3 regions of the Paenibacillus sp. JJ1722 genome follow, and region 2 is predicted to be linked to each of the others. Evidence: riboswitches for the same ligand, from Rfam matches in the RefSeq annotation. Region 2 holds a riboswitch; each other region holds the start of a gene.
The links. A riboswitch is a leader RNA that binds a small molecule or an ion and turns the genes downstream of it on or off. The one in region 2 is predicted to bind cyclic di-AMP.
Positions count from the first base shown of each region.

Region 1: it holds a riboswitch for cyclic di-AMP, as region 2 does, so the genes downstream of both, ACM1ND_RS14355 (3D domain-containing protein) here and ACM1ND_RS00140 (3D domain-containing protein) in region 2, are expected to answer to the same signal.
Region 3: it holds a riboswitch for cyclic di-AMP, as region 2 does, so the genes downstream of both, ACM1ND_RS06865 (hypothetical protein) here and ACM1ND_RS00140 (3D domain-containing protein) in region 2, are expected to answer to the same signal.

Region 1 is NZ_CP182500.1:3,273,693-3,279,155, reverse strand. It holds gene ACM1ND_RS14375 (hypothetical protein) at 1-96, opposite strand, end outside; gene ACM1ND_RS14370 (M20 family metallopeptidase) at 139-1,317, opposite strand; gene ACM1ND_RS14365 (ABC transporter substrate-binding protein/permease) at 1,466-2,929, shown strand; gene ACM1ND_RS14360 (amino acid ABC transporter ATP-binding protein) at 2,916-3,638, shown strand; cyclic di-AMP (ydaO/yuaA leader) riboswitch at 3,873-4,041, shown strand; gene ACM1ND_RS14355 (3D domain-containing protein) at 4,048-4,716, shown strand; gene ACM1ND_RS14350 (polysaccharide deacetylase family protein) at 4,915-5,463, opposite strand, start outside.
Region 2 is NZ_CP182500.1:28,856-34,318, forward strand. It holds gene ACM1ND_RS00130 (HD domain-containing protein) at 1-107, shown strand, start outside; gene ACM1ND_RS00135 (TatD family hydrolase) at 150-920, shown strand; cyclic di-AMP (ydaO/yuaA leader) riboswitch at 1,122-1,404, shown strand; gene ACM1ND_RS00140 (3D domain-containing protein) at 1,676-2,824, shown strand; gene rnmV (ribonuclease M5) at 2,971-3,516, shown strand; gene rsmA (16S rRNA (adenine(1518)-N(6)/adenine(1519)-N(6))-dimethyltransferase RsmA) at 3,524-4,408, shown strand; gene yabG (sporulation peptidase YabG) at 4,464-5,360, shown strand.
Region 3 is NZ_CP182500.1:1,544,924-1,550,386, reverse strand. It holds gene kdpB (potassium-transporting ATPase subunit KdpB) at 1-1,489, opposite strand, end outside; gene kdpA (potassium-transporting ATPase subunit KdpA) at 1,527-3,203, opposite strand; gene ACM1ND_RS06870 (potassium-transporting ATPase subunit F) at 3,355-3,432, opposite strand; gene ACM1ND_RS06865 (hypothetical protein) at 3,616-4,011, opposite strand; cyclic di-AMP (ydaO/yuaA leader) riboswitch at 4,127-4,299, opposite strand; gene ACM1ND_RS06860 (glutathione peroxidase) at 4,766-5,251, shown strand; tRNA gene ACM1ND_RS06855 (tRNA-Leu) at 5,398-5,463, opposite strand, start outside.

The DNA of each region.
Region 1 (5,463 bases), 2.9 Mb from region 2:
GTTTCCCCGGTTTCTGCGTATTGCACGGAATATAAACCAAAAAATGATGAGGATCACCACAATAAACAACGTCCAAAAGCTGCTCATACTATCCATGATGGCTGACTACTCCTTTCTGAAAGAACACGGAATTAAGATTTAGCGTTCGTTATTCAGCAGAGCGAATTCTTTTTTTATCCGGGCTAGCAGTTCAGGATTCGTGATTACATCGCAAGCAGTCCATGCCAAAGTTCTCGCAGCCAGCAGCATTCCTTCCATGGCCCGGTCCTGCATCGTCAAATCGCGGAATTCTGGTGTATGCAAGGCATGCTTCTCGTCAATAACTTGAATGTAAGGATGGATAGCAGGGCAATGAAGCGATACATTTCCGATATCCATGGAGCCGTGATCTTCGCCTTCCGTTATATCTTCTTGTGAAATGCCAGCCTGCACCAAATTTGCGGTAAACGCATCGGAAAGTACACGGTTCGTGACCATTTCATCATAAGAAGTCTCATAATTGGAGGTCTCCAAACGACACCCGGTCTGTAAAGCAGCTCCTTCAGCAATTTGAATAACACGGCGAGTCAGCGGGTTCAGTTCTTGACGTGTAGCGGCTCTCACATAAAATTGGGCTGAGGCGTAATCAGGAATAATATTGGCTGCTTGCCCACCCTGATTAATGATCCCATGGATACGCACTGTACTTTTTACTTGTTGACGGAACGCATTGATGCCATTGAACGTTTGAATCACAGCGTCCAGCGCGTTAATGCCTTCGTGCGGGCTGGCAGCCGCGTGAGCAGATTGACCAAAAAATTCGAATTGTACAGCATCAATCGCCAGAGATTTGCCTGATTTTTCGTAACTGTCATAAGGATGCGTCATAAGTGCTATGTCACAATCATCAAACAACCCGGCAGCGGCCATCGGAACCTTTGCACCGCGTGTTTCTTCGGCAGGTGTGCCGTATACCCGTACTTCTCCACCAGTTTCGTCGATGATCGACTTGAGGCCGACGGCAGCACCGGTACTCATCATACATATCAGATGGTGCCCACAGGCGTGTCCTAGACCTTTCAGAGCGTCATATTCTGCCAGAAAAGCGACAACCGGTCCGGGTTTTGCAGCTTTGTAAGTTGCAATAAAGGCTGTTTCTATGCCCAATACAGGTGCCTGGACCTCAAATCCGTGAAAAACCAGTTCTTCTTTTAAACGGGCAGCGGCCAGAAATTCCTCGTTTCCAAGTTCAGGATTTGCGCCAATATATAACGAAATGTTCTTAAACCGTGGGGCATGCTGCTCAATGGTCTGTTGAATGGTCTGTTTAAAATCCATGCTGAAAACTCCTTTATATAAGCTGTAATGTAGGTACTGCGTTAGGTATGCTGAAATTGTACTATAACATTCATTGCATAATCATGCATATTCATTTATAATGACACAATCTTATTTATTATAAAGAATTTAAGGAGAGAAAAAAAGATTGAAAAAGGCATATCGTTTTACCGCCCTGGTTTTGACGGCGGTTATCTTGCTGTTGACTGGTCTTCCCATGCTCAATGCATACGGAACGGAAGCAAAGCCACAGAAAAAACTTGTAGTGGGCATGAGTGCCGACTTTCCGCCGTATGAGTTTCATAAAGTCATTAACGGTAAGGATACCATTGTTGGGTTCGATGTGGATATCGCCAAGGAAATCGCCAAAGATTTGGATGCGGAGATGGTCCCTGAAGACATGAGTTTTGACTCTTTGCTGCCTGCTCTGCAAAGTGGTCGTGTAGACTTGGTACTGTCCGGTATGACACCAACGGATGAACGCAGAAAGAGTATTGATTTTTCGGATGTATACTATCGCTCCAAGCAAGTCATCATGGTACGCCCAGAGGATAAAGACAAATATCCGACGATGGATGCTTTGAAAGGCGAGAAGATCGGAGCACAAAAGGGAAGTATTCAGGAAGAGATTGCTCAAAAAGTGCCCAATGCCTCTGTAACTTCACTGGATAAAATATCTGACCTGGTACTCCAGCTGCGGACCCAGCGTGTGAACGCTGTCGTGATCGAAGATACGGTTGCTAAAGGATACACGTTAGACGGTACCGTAACCCTTGCCAAGGCTGTGCCTGAGGATGCGGGAGCAGAAACAGCTGTGGGTATCCGTAAAGGGAATGCAGAATTGCTTGCTTCTGTAAATAAAACGTTGGCTCGCCTGAAAGCAGACGGGTCGATTGAGAAGTTTTCCACGGAAGCGAGTGCACTTTCTGCGGATCGTCAGGTTTCTTCTAATAACATTGTAGATATTTTTTGGAAATACCGCAGTTTATACGCTACGGGTATCGGCTACACCTTGTTGCTGTCTGCGCTCGGAGTACTGTTCGGATTCATCATTGGTCTGATCATATCCTTGCTACGTATGAGTGGAGTACGCATCATTGAGTGGTTAGGTACCACTTATGTAGAGATACTGCGTGGCACACCTATGCTGGTGCAACTCATGATTATTCACTACGGGGTTGCTTTGACGCTGGGTGTCAATTTTACTCCACTCCAGTCTGGTATAATCACATTGTCTCTGAATAGCTCGGCATATCTGGCTGAAATTTTCCGTGCAGGTATCCAGGCAGTAGACCGTGGACAGATGGAGGCTGCCCGTTCATTGGGTATGGGACGAGGCAAAGCTATGCGTCATGTCATTTTGCCGCAAGCGTTTAAATCTATTTTGCCTGCTATCGGTAATGAGTTTATTACGATCATTAAAGAATCATCCATTATTTCGACCATTGGGATGGTGGATATTATGTATCAGGCCCAGGTCATTAAGAACATTACCTACGAAGGATTAAGTCCGTTCGTAATCGCAGCCGCTATTTATTTTGTAATGACATTCAGCTTGTCTAAGCTGCTGGGTTTATGGGAAAGGAAGTTGAGAGCCAGTGATCACCGTTAAACAACTGCGTAAATCGTTCGGCAAGAATGAGATTTTAAAAGGCATTGATATAGATATCGCCAAAGGTGAAGTCGTCGTCATCATCGGTCCCAGCGGTTCGGGGAAGAGTACGTTTTTACGTTGCATGAATCTGCTAGAACAGCCTACGGACGGGGAGATTTTGTTTGAGGGCGAGCCGATTACAGCTCGTGGTCATAATATTAATGTAACCCGGGAGAAGATGGGGATGGTGTTCCAGCATTTTAATCTGTTCCCGCATAAAACAGTGTTGCAGAACCTGACGCTTGCACCAACGCAGGTTAGAAGACAGTCAGGGAAGGAAGCGGAAAAAATTGCGCTAGAACTCCTGCGTACCGTAGGGCTTGAGGATAAGAAGAATACCTATCCGAACCAGCTATCCGGTGGTCAGAAGCAACGTATTGCGATTGCGCGTGCTTTGGCCATGCAGCCGCACGTAATGCTGTTCGATGAGCCGACTTCTGCATTGGACCCTGAAATGGTTGGAGAGGTTCTGGATGTAATGAAGAAGCTCGCCGAAGGCGGCATGACCATGGTAATCGTGACGCATGAAATGGGCTTTGCCCGCGAGGTAGGCGATCGAATCATCTTTATGGATAACGGTCAAATTGTGGAACAAGGTACACCAGAGCAGGTATTTGGTACTCCAAGCCATGATCGCACCCGTGATTTTCTTGCCAAAGTATTGTAAGAAAGTGCTGATATGAGCTATAAAAAAGCCCTCCGTTTGACGGAGGGCTTTTTCTTTTTTTGTCACCATTTCACCATATTTTCGTAACAAATATCGATTTCTTGGTGGCAAAATTGTAACGATTATAGTATGATGTTCAAGGTTCCCAACATTTTCATGCGGATAAGGTTACAAAATTGTGATATTATGCAGTAAGCCAAAACTTACCGGGACAGCATGCGGTTATGACAAACGCTGAATGCTGGGCCCAAACTATGGGAAGTGCGGGGGACGTAACAACGGCAGTCTTTCCGAAACGTCATAAGACGATATGGAATATGCCTAGGGGTGAATTGCACAAGCATAGGGCTTCTCCTGAGTCCGAATCCGACAGCTAACTTCGCAGGCATAACAGAGGAGGTACATATCTTTGAAACATCTAAAACATATTGGAAAAACCATGAAATTTGCGGTGCTTGCCGCAGCCATTGCAGGGCTGGCACAGACAGCTGGAGTAGCGGATGCTGCTTCGCTTCATACTGCCAAAGATGGCGATACCTTCTTTTTGCTTGCTCAACGTTATGGAGTATCAGTGGACGAGCTGACGAAGGCGAACCCAAACATTGCCTCTAACAATATATATGCAGGTCTGCAAATTAAGGTACCTGGTGAAAAAAGTGTGAATGTAGCTTCGGATTCGAAGCCGCAGCTTCTTACGGAGAAAGCACCAGCGAATGAGGGGCCAACGATTGAAGCGTGGGGCAAAACATTTAACTATAGCAAAATAGTTGACGTTAAGGCTACTGCGTATTCTGCCGCAGCCGATGAGAATGGTAAATGGGGAGCAGTGGACTACTACGGCAATCCGCTTAAACTAGGTACAATTGCGGTAGACCCGAACGTCATTCCGATGGGCACGAAAGTGCTGGTTACAGGCTATTCCCACCCAGGTTTGCCGGATCATTCTTTTGTAGCTGTCGCTCGCGATCAGGGCAGCGCCATTACAGGAAAACGGATTGATATCTTTATTCCTGGCAACAAATCATTTGTGAACGACTTTGGATTTCAAAATGTGAAGCTGTACGTTATTGATAAATAGCATTATACGTATATACGGTTTAATTAAACATAATATATATTATGTAAACTTAATGCCTGTATCCTACCGCATATAACTGGGTCAGACTCTTATCAGGTCCTATCCATAAAAAAGGCTGTCTTGACGAGCAGAAAACTTCTGCTGGTAAGACAGCCTTTTTACGTTGCTTTAGCTTGTAGCTCAATCCTAAACATATGGTTATTTCTGTTCCGATGTGTGGAGTAGCCGGGGGACTGTCACAAATTTGTAGCCCTTAGCTTTTAGAGAGTGAATTAGACCCGGCAGAGCTTGGACAGTGCCTTGCAAGTTGGAACTTTGACCTCCACCTGCGTGCATTAAAATAATAGAGCCAGGCCCAGTAGCTGGGATCACATTGCGCTGAATTTGTGTTTTACTTAGTCCCTTCCAGTCGAGAGAGTCTACATTCCAATTGACAATCATGTAGCCATGACGACGTGCCCACTGGATTTGAGGCTCCGTGATTTCACCGTAGGGTGGACGAATCAACTTGGGGCGAAAACCTGCGCTGGCTTGTAAAATACGTTCTGTTTTTGTAATCTGGTTGCGAAAGCGTTCTGGTGTGGCCTTCCTAAAATCCGGATGAGTATAGGAATGGTTTCCTATAGCATGGCCTTCACGGATAATACGGCGTATGATCCCCGGATGCTTTTCCGCACGGTGACCGACGATGAAAAATGTAGCTTTGATGCCATTGGCGTGTAATACGTCCAAAACCTGCGGCGTATA
Region 2 (5,463 bases):
GTGGTATTCACCGAGGAAAATATCATATGTATTTTCCCCAGAATAAATTGAACGCGGTAAAAGACAGGCTTCCTGCCGAAATAAGGAATTATTTTGTCAAAGAATAGACAACTATATAGAAATGTAAGTAAAAAAAGGAGATGTAAACCTTGGATTTATTCGACACTCATACTCACTTGGATGCGCCACAATTTGACGAAGATCGTGAAGAAGTTATATCACGTGCTGTCGAATCAGGAGTAACACGGATGATCAATATCGGATTTAATCGTGAGACCATTCCATCCACTATGAAATTGGCCGAGACGTATGATTTTATTTATGCGGCAGTTGGATGGCATCCGCAGGATGCTATTACAATGCAGGAGGGCGATCTAGAATGGATTGCATCGTTATGCAGTCATAAAAAGGTTGTAGCCATCGGAGAGATCGGTCTGGATTATTATTGGGATACATCACCGAAGGATGTGCAGCATCGGGTGTTTCGAAATCAAATTGGTCTGGCTCGTGAGCTCAAAATGCCCATTGTTATTCATAACCGGGATGCACATGAAGATATTGTTAGGATATTGCGCGAGGAAAAAGCGAGTGAGATTGGAGGAGTCATGCACTCCTTTTCGGGTAGCTGGGAGACAGCCAAAATGGTGCTGGATATGGGATTTCACCTTTCCTTCGGTGGTCCAATAACGTTCAAAAATGCCAAGCAGCCAAAAGAGGTGCTCGCACAGGTGCCGCTGGACCGTCTGCTCATTGAAACTGATGCTCCCTATCTGACGCCTCATCCGTTTCGTGGGAAGCGAAATGAGTCTGCACATGTGAGACTGGTAGCAGAGGCTGCAGCCCAAATCAAAGGGATTACAGTGGAGGAATTAGTGTCAATAACGACCCAAAATGCCCTGGAACGATTTGACATTCAATGAAAAAGTGAAGAAATCGATCAAAATAAAGAGATAGACGAAGCTAATCATGAATTTGTTGCAGGAAACTCGAGAATATTACAATATTTTAACCGAATATTTTAAAAAATGTACTTGAAACCTGCTTTACAACATGCATAGAAACAGGATATCATCTTTTCAGTGAATTGTTGTTTGAATGTAAACATCAACAAGTCATTTCATGAACCAGTCTCGCTGAGTCCCTTTTACAGGGAACGGGGGAACCGATATGGCTTACAGTACGTCCGGCATATGTGCAAGAAGGGAACGTCTCTTCCGCCAGCCGGCTCGACCGAAATTCTTTCCCCGGATGGGATTGAATAGGTGGAGGAGCCGTATTTCGATTTCTTTCTGGGTCTTCGGGGTGAATGTGAAGGCGACCGCCATGAGCGGTTGACCCAAGCTAGGGCGACTCTCTACGTCCGAACCCGACAGCTAACCCCGTAAGCGTAACAAGAGAGAAGCCATCTCGTGCATGAGTTTTCCCGCATATTCACACATGCCGGAAGCCACGAAAGAGCTCTCTAGTCTCTTTCTCTGGCTTTTTTTGTTGTGAATAAAAGAAAATCTGTCATCATACTGTGGTTAAACAGGGGAGGACAGCATGCCGCGAAGACGGGTACATGGTGCAGGACAGTCGCAGTTTGGGCTTGTCTTGTAGAAAATCTGTTATAGTCACGTCAAATCTCAACTATGTCTTACTCCAGACGGCGGGCTATGTAAGGAGGACGGAGGAAATGGGCATTTTCCAAAAAAAGGATACCCATGAGTCACGCTCATCCAGCATGTCTTACGTATTGCGTTGGAAGCAAGAGAATGTGCGCCAGGCTGCTTTGGTTGCTATTTTTCTAATCGCGCTAACGATTATGATTTCAATTCTGATGTACACGCAATCTAAAAAACAAGTCTTTTTTGTCATCGATGGCAAGGCGTCTGCGGTAGAAACCCGGGAATCCAAGCTTCAAGATTTGCTGAGCGAGCATTCCATTTCACTTCAGCCGCATGATACAGTTTCCATGCCGCTAAATGGAGCAATACAGGATGGCGATCGCGTAGTCATTAAACGTGCCAATCAAGTCAAAGTATCTTCAGGCAATGAGACGAAAAAGCTGTACACAACAGAAAATACAGTAGAAGGTGCCATTCGTACCTCGGGCTATAAATTATCATCAACGGATAAAGTTTATCCTGCGTTGGATGCCTCTGTTTCGTCTAACATGGACATAAAAATCGTCCGTGTGAAGAAACAGCAGGTCGAACAGAAAAAACAGGTGCCTTATCAGGTCATCAAAACGGCCGATCCGAGTCTTTATAAAGGCGATAATCGGGTCATTCAAAGCGGCAAATCGGGTGTGGTCGTCCAGCACGTTCAAAAGGTATATCATGATGGAAAGTTGGTATCCAAACAGCTGGTTAACAAGGAAGTTGCACAGAACCGTGTGGATAAAGTCATTGCAGTAGGAACGAAGAAAAAACCGGTCGTTCTGGCTGCTTCCGTCGGTCCCAATGATGCGGTTAAGGCAACAACGGTTAGTTCGGGCAGTGCTGTCCGTAAAGCAGGCGTCAATTTTAAATATAGCAAAGTTTTACAAAATGTCTCCATGACGGCGTATTCCTCACAGGAGCCAGGTATCGGTACACGTACTGCATCCGGCGCACGTGTCACGGAAGGACGCACCATCGCGGTCGATCCGAGTGTAATTCCAATCGGCTGGTGGGTGTATATCGAAGGGGTGGGCTTCCGCCGTGCGGAGGATACCGGTGGCGCGATTAAAGGCCACAAAATCGATGTGTATTATGAGAGTTTGAGCCGAGCCAACCAATTTGGTCGTAAGCACGGTAAAACCGTTTATGTTATCGGACCGGTAAAGCCTGAAATCAACTAAAACAGGTTGTGTATGTTGAGGGCAATGCGATAGTATTAACAACATAGTTATGCCATGCTAAGAAGAGGATATCCTCTTCTTATTTTGTTTTCAAAAGCAGGGAAAGATAAATATAGCTTGCTGTGTAGCAGTGGAGGGAAACGCAAATGATCAAGGAAGTGATCGTGGTAGAGGGCCGGGATGATACGGTGGCCATTCGCCGCGCTGTTGAAGCGGATACGATAGAAACTGGCGGCTCCGCCATTAATAAAATGACGCTGCGTAAAATTGCATTGGCGCAGGAGCGGCGGGGGGTCATCATTTTAACCGATCCCGATCATGCAGGGGAGCGCATCCGTAAGATTATCGCTTCCAAGGTACCCGGCTGCAAGCAGGCCTTTATACCCGAGGCAGAAGCGACGCGCAAAGGAGATATTGGCGTGGAGAATGCCTCACCGGAAGCGATCAGACACGCTCTTGCACGGGTCCATACGACAGTGGAAGGCGCCGACCCGCTGATTGAGTGGGCGGACCTGATTGATGCTGGACTCATCACCCACCCCAATGCTGCTGCACGCCGTATGGCCTTAGGGAATGTGCTGGGTATTGGTTATTGTAACGGAAAGCAGCTACATAAACGGCTCTCTGTATTTCAGATCAGCCGCGAGGAATTTGCCGGGGCGCTGGCACAAATTGAAAGTGAAGGATTGTGATATCCGTATGACAGGGATTCAAGATATAGCAACACCGCGGCGTACGAAGGACATTATTCAACGGCACGGTTTTTCGTTCAAAAAGAGTTTGGGACAAAATTTCTTGATTGATCAGAATATTCTCAATAAGATTGTAAATGCTGCCGGATTGGATGAGACGAAGGGCGCACTTGAGATCGGTCCTGGGATTGGTGCTTTGACCGAGAAGCTGGCCCAATCGGCCAAGGCAGTTACCGCTGTCGAGATTGACCAGCGGCTGCTGCCAATTCTCGAAGAAGTGTTGGCCCCTTATGAGCATGTGAAGGTACGTCATGGAGACGTGTTGAAGCTGGATTTGCGCGAGGTGTTCGCAGCCGATTTTGCAGACGTGAGCAAGGTAAGTGTCGTGGCTAATCTGCCGTACTACGTTACTACACCGATTCTGATGAGGCTGCTGGAGGACAAGCTCCCTTTGGAGAATATCGTCGTTATGATCCAAAAAGAAGTGGCTGAGCGTATGGCTGCGTCTCCTGGAACGAAGGATTACGGCAGCCTGAGCATTGCGGTGCAATATTACAGCGAACCTGAATTAGTCTGTATTGTGCCGAATACAGTATTTATTCCCCAGCCGAATGTGGAGTCTGCAGTCATCCGGTTGCGTGTACGGGAAGCCCCTCCAGTGGAAGTGGTGGATGAGAAGCATTTCTTTGAAGTGGTTCATGCTGCTTTTGCCCAGCGTCGTAAAACCATTTCCAATAACTTAAAAAGCCGTTTCTTCACCAAAGAGAACAGGGACACGCTGGAGCCGTTGTTGCAACAAGCTGGTATTGAACCCTCCCGTCGAGGAGAAACGCTAAGTATTGAGGAATTTGCGCGTCTCAGCGCTGTGCTGTTGGAGGCAGGTATATCCTAAGCTGGAACCAAACTGTGCATTCACCCATACGATATAGGAGGGGTGATACAGTGTGATGAGTTTAGGAGACTTGGTCGTTCGGAAATCGTACGGCGGAGATGTCACGTTTCGTGTTGAGGACATCCAGCGGGATAAAGCGATCATTAAGGGAATAGAATTTCGGCTGCTGGCCGATTCCCCAGTGAACGATCTGGTCAGAGTGCCTGCAGACCAGATTAGCGGTAAGACTCAGCAGGCCCATATTAAGGCTGGTGAGTCTCTTAATCTGTTGCAACGGGCACGCCAGCAGCAAGCTGCTCGTAGTCAGGCAGCTCTGGTTGGGGACTGGAGTGATCCGGTCGAGTCAACGTATTTTGAAATGCCGGGAAAGGTTCTTCATCTGGATGGAGATCCCGGCTATTTGAAAAAATGTCTCAGTTTATATGAACAGCTCCGTGTTCCTGCAGAGGGACATCACGTTCACGAATCGGCAATGGCGGACACGTTGTACCGACTGCTTCCCCGTATCCGTCCGGATATCGTGGTCATTACCGGACATGACGGTGTGCTGAAGCAGCCACAGCCTTATGATTTGTACAGCTTGAAAAGTTATAAAAATTCGCAAAATTTTGTGGCGGCGATTCAGGTAGCAAGACAATATGAACGTCATCTGGATTCGCTGACGATTGTAGCGGGGGCGTGCCAGTCCCATTTTGAAGCGTTGCTACGTGCGGGAGCGAACTTTGCCAGCTCACCAGGGCGTATCCTGATTCACGCGCTGGACCCCGTTTACGTGGCTGCCAAGGCGGCCTTTACTTCGATCCGTGATACGGTCAACATGGGGGACCTGTTTCACCAGACAATCAGTGGCAGCCGCGGAGTGGGTGGAATTGAAACTAGGGGAAGCTATCGCATCGGCCTGCCGAAGCTTGAAAATTTGTCTACGCTTAAAGTAACGCCTTCCGCAATCTAGGATTCAAATGTGCCAATAGGATTAATCTGAACAAAAAGCCTCTGCTTTCAGAGGCTTTTTGTCATTTTTTATATAAATTATTCCTGTTCGCAAAAAATTAAAT
Region 3 (5,463 bases), 1.5 Mb from region 2:
CTATTTTGTCCTCCGGCTTGCTCTCAGCTACAAAGTCGTCCACACCCGCTTCTCGTGCAATTGTAGCTGCTGTCAGTGGATTATCTCCGGTACACATGATCGTACGGATACCCATTTCCCGGAGCTGATCAAACCGTTCCTTCATGCCTGGCTTCACTGTATCCTTCAGATAAATAATGCCGTATATCTGATCATCCAGCGCGACTGCCAGCGGTGTACCTCCTTCAGAGGCTACCTGATTCGCTTTTTCCTCCAGATCAGCTGGAACACTGCCGTTTTGCGAGACGATCCATTGCCGAACAGAATCCACCGCGCCTTTGCGTACCTTTCGTCCATCGGCCAGATCCAGACCACTCATCCGGGTCTCCGCCTTGAATTCGATAAAGGTTCCACCTGCTGCCAAGGATGCATCCAGCGTATGCTCCTGTTTACGCATCAATTCGAGAACCGAGCGACCCTCTGGCGTCTCATCCTTCATAGAGCTAATCGCTGCCCACTTCACTAACTTTGCCTTCTCCACGCCCTCTACAGGCACGAATTCACTCGCCATTCGGTTCCCGAAGGTGATTGTACCTGTTTTATCCAAAATCATCGTGTTGATATCCCCAGAAGCTTCTACCGCCTTGCCTGACATGGCCAGCACGTTAAACTGGGTGACCCGGTCCATACCGGCAATCCCGATGGCTGACAGCAGTCCTCCAATCGTGGTTGGAATCAGACAGACTAGCAACGAAATCAGCACAGGAACAGGCAAATCAATGTTAAAATGACGGGCAATCGGCGCTAGCGTAACCACTACAATTAGAAAAATAATCGTTAAGCTAATCAGCAAAGTGTTCAGTGCAATCTCATTCGGCGTTTTTTGCCGCTGTGCGCCTTCCACGAGCGAAATCATTTTATCAATAAATGTCTCGCCCGGCTCTGTCGTAATCCGCACCTTAATCCGGTCACTGACCACTCGCGTCCCGCCGGTTACCGAGCAAAAATCACCACCCGATTCCTTGATGACCGGAGCCGATTCGCCCGTAATTGCAGATTCATCCACCGAAGCCAGACCTTCAATGACCTCACCATCGCTTGGGATCATTTCGCCCTGGGAGACAATAACCACGTCCCCCTTACGCAATTCGGTTGAGCTAACCACCTGAATGTCATTTCCGATGAGCTTGTTAGCTTGCGTATCCTGCTTGGATTTTTTTAAAGAGGCAGCTTGTGCCTTACCCCGCCCCTCCGCGAGCGCTTCGGCAAAATTAGCAAAAAGCAACGTAAACAACAGAATAACAAACACGGCCAGGTTAAAGCCCATTTCCTTGCCAGTTCCAAAATAACCGGGAAGCAGTAACATTAGCAGCACGACCAATGTACCGATCTCCACGACGAACATGACAGGATTCTTCATCATAATCATCGGATTTAATTTTATAAAGCTATCCTTGATCGCATGCTTCAAGATGCTTCTGTCCAGCATGTGTTTGCGTTGTTCCTTCATGATCAAACACCCCGTTCATCCATTCTCATTTTCTTCTTCACATGGTCAAAAATTCAGCAACAGGTCCCAATACGATGACGGGTAAAAAGGTCAACGCACCAATCAGCAGCACGACCCCGATCAGAATGGCTCCAAATAACTTGTTGTCCGTACGCAGTGTCCCCGTCGTCACCGGAGTCGGTGCTTTGGCATTCAATGAAGCCGCCACAGCCAACAATGCAATCATAGATACATATCGTCCGAAGAACATAACCAGCCCTGTTGTCATGTTCCAGAATACGTTGTTATCCGAAAGACCTTCAAATCCCGAACCGTTATTTGCAGCAGATGACGCATATTCATAGAGCACCTGAGTCAACCCGTGATAGCCAGGGTTAGTGACCGCGTCGTATCCCCAATGACTCATAAACGCAAGCGCAGTTGGGGCGAGAATGAGAAACGGATGTACCAAAATGGCAATCGCGATCAGCTTCATTTCCTTGCCTTCAATTTTCCTTCCCATAAATTCCGGAGTTCTCCCGACCATCAGTCCGCATATAAACACACCCAGAATCGCATACATCAGCATATTCATCAGCCCGACACCCTTGCCGCCAAAAATGACGTTTAGCATCATTTCTCCCAAAGCAGCCATGCCACCCAGTGGGGTTAGTGTATCATGCATATTATTGACCGAACCTGTCGTTGCCGCTGTTGTGACCGCAGTGAATAAAGCCGATTGTCCAATGCCGAAACGAACCTCTTTCCCTTCCATGCTTCCTTGAGAAGCATCCACACCCAGTGTCTGGATTAACGGGTTACCTGTCTTTTCAGACACGTACGTAATAGATAGAAAAATAAGAAACAATACCATCATGGAGCTAAAAATAATCCAGCCCTGCTTACGATTACGGGCAAACAGTCCAAAGGTATACGGCAACGAAGCCGGCATTACCCACATTGCCAAAATTTCCAGCACGTTCGTCCAAGGACTTGGATTTTCAAAAGGATGCGCAGAGTTAGCTCCCGCATAACCGCCTCCATTCGTCCCCAAATGCTTGATGGACTCCAGAGAAGCAATGGGCCCCATAGAAATCTGCTGCTGTGTTCCGCTCAGCGTCGTAAGATCCGCCGTAGGCTGTAGCGTCTGTGGTACCTTCAATCCAACCAGCACCAGCGTAAGCACAAAGGCCAGCGGCAGGAAAATCCTTATAATGGCTTTAATAAAATCTTGAAAGAAATTGCCCATCCCTTCACCGCGCCGCGTCAATCCTCTCATAAAAGCCGCAGCAACCGCAAAACCGGAAGCAGCCGAAGTGAACATCATCATCGTGACGAACGCCATCTGTGTCAGATACGTAAGCCCGCTTTCTCCGCTATAATGTTGGAGATTCGTATTCGTCATAAAGCTGATTACCGTATTAAAAGCTAGTGATGCTTCCATATTACTGTTTCCAGCCGGATTACCGGGAAGCATTCCCTGTAAACGCAACAGCAAGTAGCTGATCGCCACAAGCACGACATTCGTTGCAATGAAACTCATAACATACGTAGTCCAACGCATGCTCTCCAGCTTCTTCAATCCTACTATCTTATAAATCAGCTTTTCTGTTCCGCCAAAAATCCGATCCGTCCGATTGGGTTCATTCGAGAATACATGATACATATAGGTGCCCACTGGCTTTACCAAGAGCAGCAATATGACGATCACAATTCCAATTTGAAGCAGCTCCATCCTTTATTCCTCCTTCAAAATGCTCCTGCGTTTGGAACAACAGACCTGCTTCCAGAGCACCAAACGTGTGCACACGTTTGCGAAAACCTGCTACCTATGATGCTTAATATTCAGATCTGTTGTTCCCGCCCGCTCTATCCCCTATAGCTGATTAGAACTTTTCAGGGTTCAGGAGTGCGTAGATTAAATACATAAACACAATAGCCGTAAGTCCAAGTATAACGATCATCCTCTTCGTCCTCCTTTAGAGGTCTGCGCATCACACCAGCGTACAAACAGCAGTATCACTCCATAACTCACAGCCATGACGAGCAGCATGTATATATCCATCATGTTTATACCCTCCGTATCGGTCCTCAGATCGCCATTCTTATTTGATCATAAAATCATAAAACAACTATGTTATAAGTGCTTATCCGTTCAGCAGAAAACCCACCTCTCCGTTCAATGTGTAGATCACATGATCCGCTCCCAATCCCCGATAAATTCCTTGTGGATTACAGCCGTGCGTAATAACATAGATCGATTCCGATGTTAGCGGCCGACATATTTGCAGGAAACGGCACGTCAGATTCAAGCTGTTCTCGAACAAATACACACTACCAATTTCTTTTTTTGGAAAATTCCATTTTCCTGCTTGCATGGTATTGATGCGGACAATGTGCTCCACACCCATTTTTTTGAGCTGTCGTTCCTCCTGGGCGCTATTCGTGAGAACTGCAAACGCCAATTTTTTGAAAATAAGCAATTTCACAAAACTTCTGCCCGCTTCATTCGGTGCAGTGACAATAATTAACCGACCTTCCATCAGTAGCTCCTCTCCCGGTATAAAAAGACAACAAAAAGAAGCCGAAGGAAAAAGGCTTTCCTCCGGCTTCTTACATATCCATGATAAAATAAACCATGGCTGCACACGGCGGTTTGTTGCCTCTCCCTGTACGCTTACGAGGTTAGCTGTCGGATTCGGACGTGAGAGTCGCCCTATTTCTGGCACTTGACCTGAAAATTCACCCCATGAGACACACGGCTTCCGAAGCCGTACAATCTCGATTGGTTCCCCCGCTTTTGCAACTGCAAAATTCAGCGCTATAGACATTTCGTTGTTGCTTCATTCAAGTTAATTTGAAATTACGTCTTGAATCATACACCCGCGCATGGAAGACTGTAAAGCTCAACTGCGGGGTTATAAATCGGCCTTTAGAGCCTAGGATATTAATAATAGCGCTTACAATGCAACTATGCTTCTCACAGCTCCTTCAATCTCTGTTTTTCATCCCTTTTCGAAAATGACAAGCATGTCAATATTGGCGTAGGGTAGGGCGTTTTTGGCCTTTTTTTGTAAAAAGAGAAGAAAATACGCTATATGTACCAGCTAAACACCGATTGAACCCGCTTTTATAAGAAGAAACACCTTAATTCGCTCCATTTGCGGTGCGATTTACTGTTTTGAACAAAATACGATTTTACAGCGGCTAAAGGCTTGATACAGCTTTTCAAAACTTGCAACCTCGATTTTAATTGCTTACAATTTAATTGCTGAATATTGAATAAGGAGAGATACTATGACCGTTTATGAATATGATGCGCACACCCTGCAAGGGAAACAAATTCCGTTATCCACATATGAAGGGAACGTTCTGCTTATCGTGAACACTGCCAGCAAATGTGGGTTAACCCCCCAATACAAAGCGCTACAAGAGCTATATGACCAGTACCATGAACAGGGGCTCGAAATTTTGGGATTTCCCAGCAACCAATTTGCCAAACAAGAGCCAGGTTCCAGCGAGGAGATTTCCGAGTTTTGCCAGATCAATTATGGTGTTACCTTTCCGATGTTCGCCAAGACAGATGTCAATGGCGATCAAGCGCACCCCTTATTTCGTTACCTGACCCAAACTGCTCCGGGGGTATTAGGGTCCAAAGCGATCAAATGGAATTTTACTAAATTCTTAATTACACGAGAAGGTAACGTATTTAAGCGCTATGCACCGCAAACCACTCCAGATAAGCTGGCGGGAGATATAGAGAAGCTTTTGCAGCAAAACTGACATCCTTCTTTATCACAGTTAATAAATGACCTATTGTCTACCGTTGCTTCTGTGGCTAAAGGATATAACGAAAAATGCTTAACAAAAAAAGCATCCCTTCACGTAAACCGTGTCAGGATGCTTTTTTAACTGAGTCTTGCATATAATGCGGTCGAGAGGACTCGAACCTCCACGGGCGTACGCCCACTACCCCCTCAAGATAGCGTGTCTGC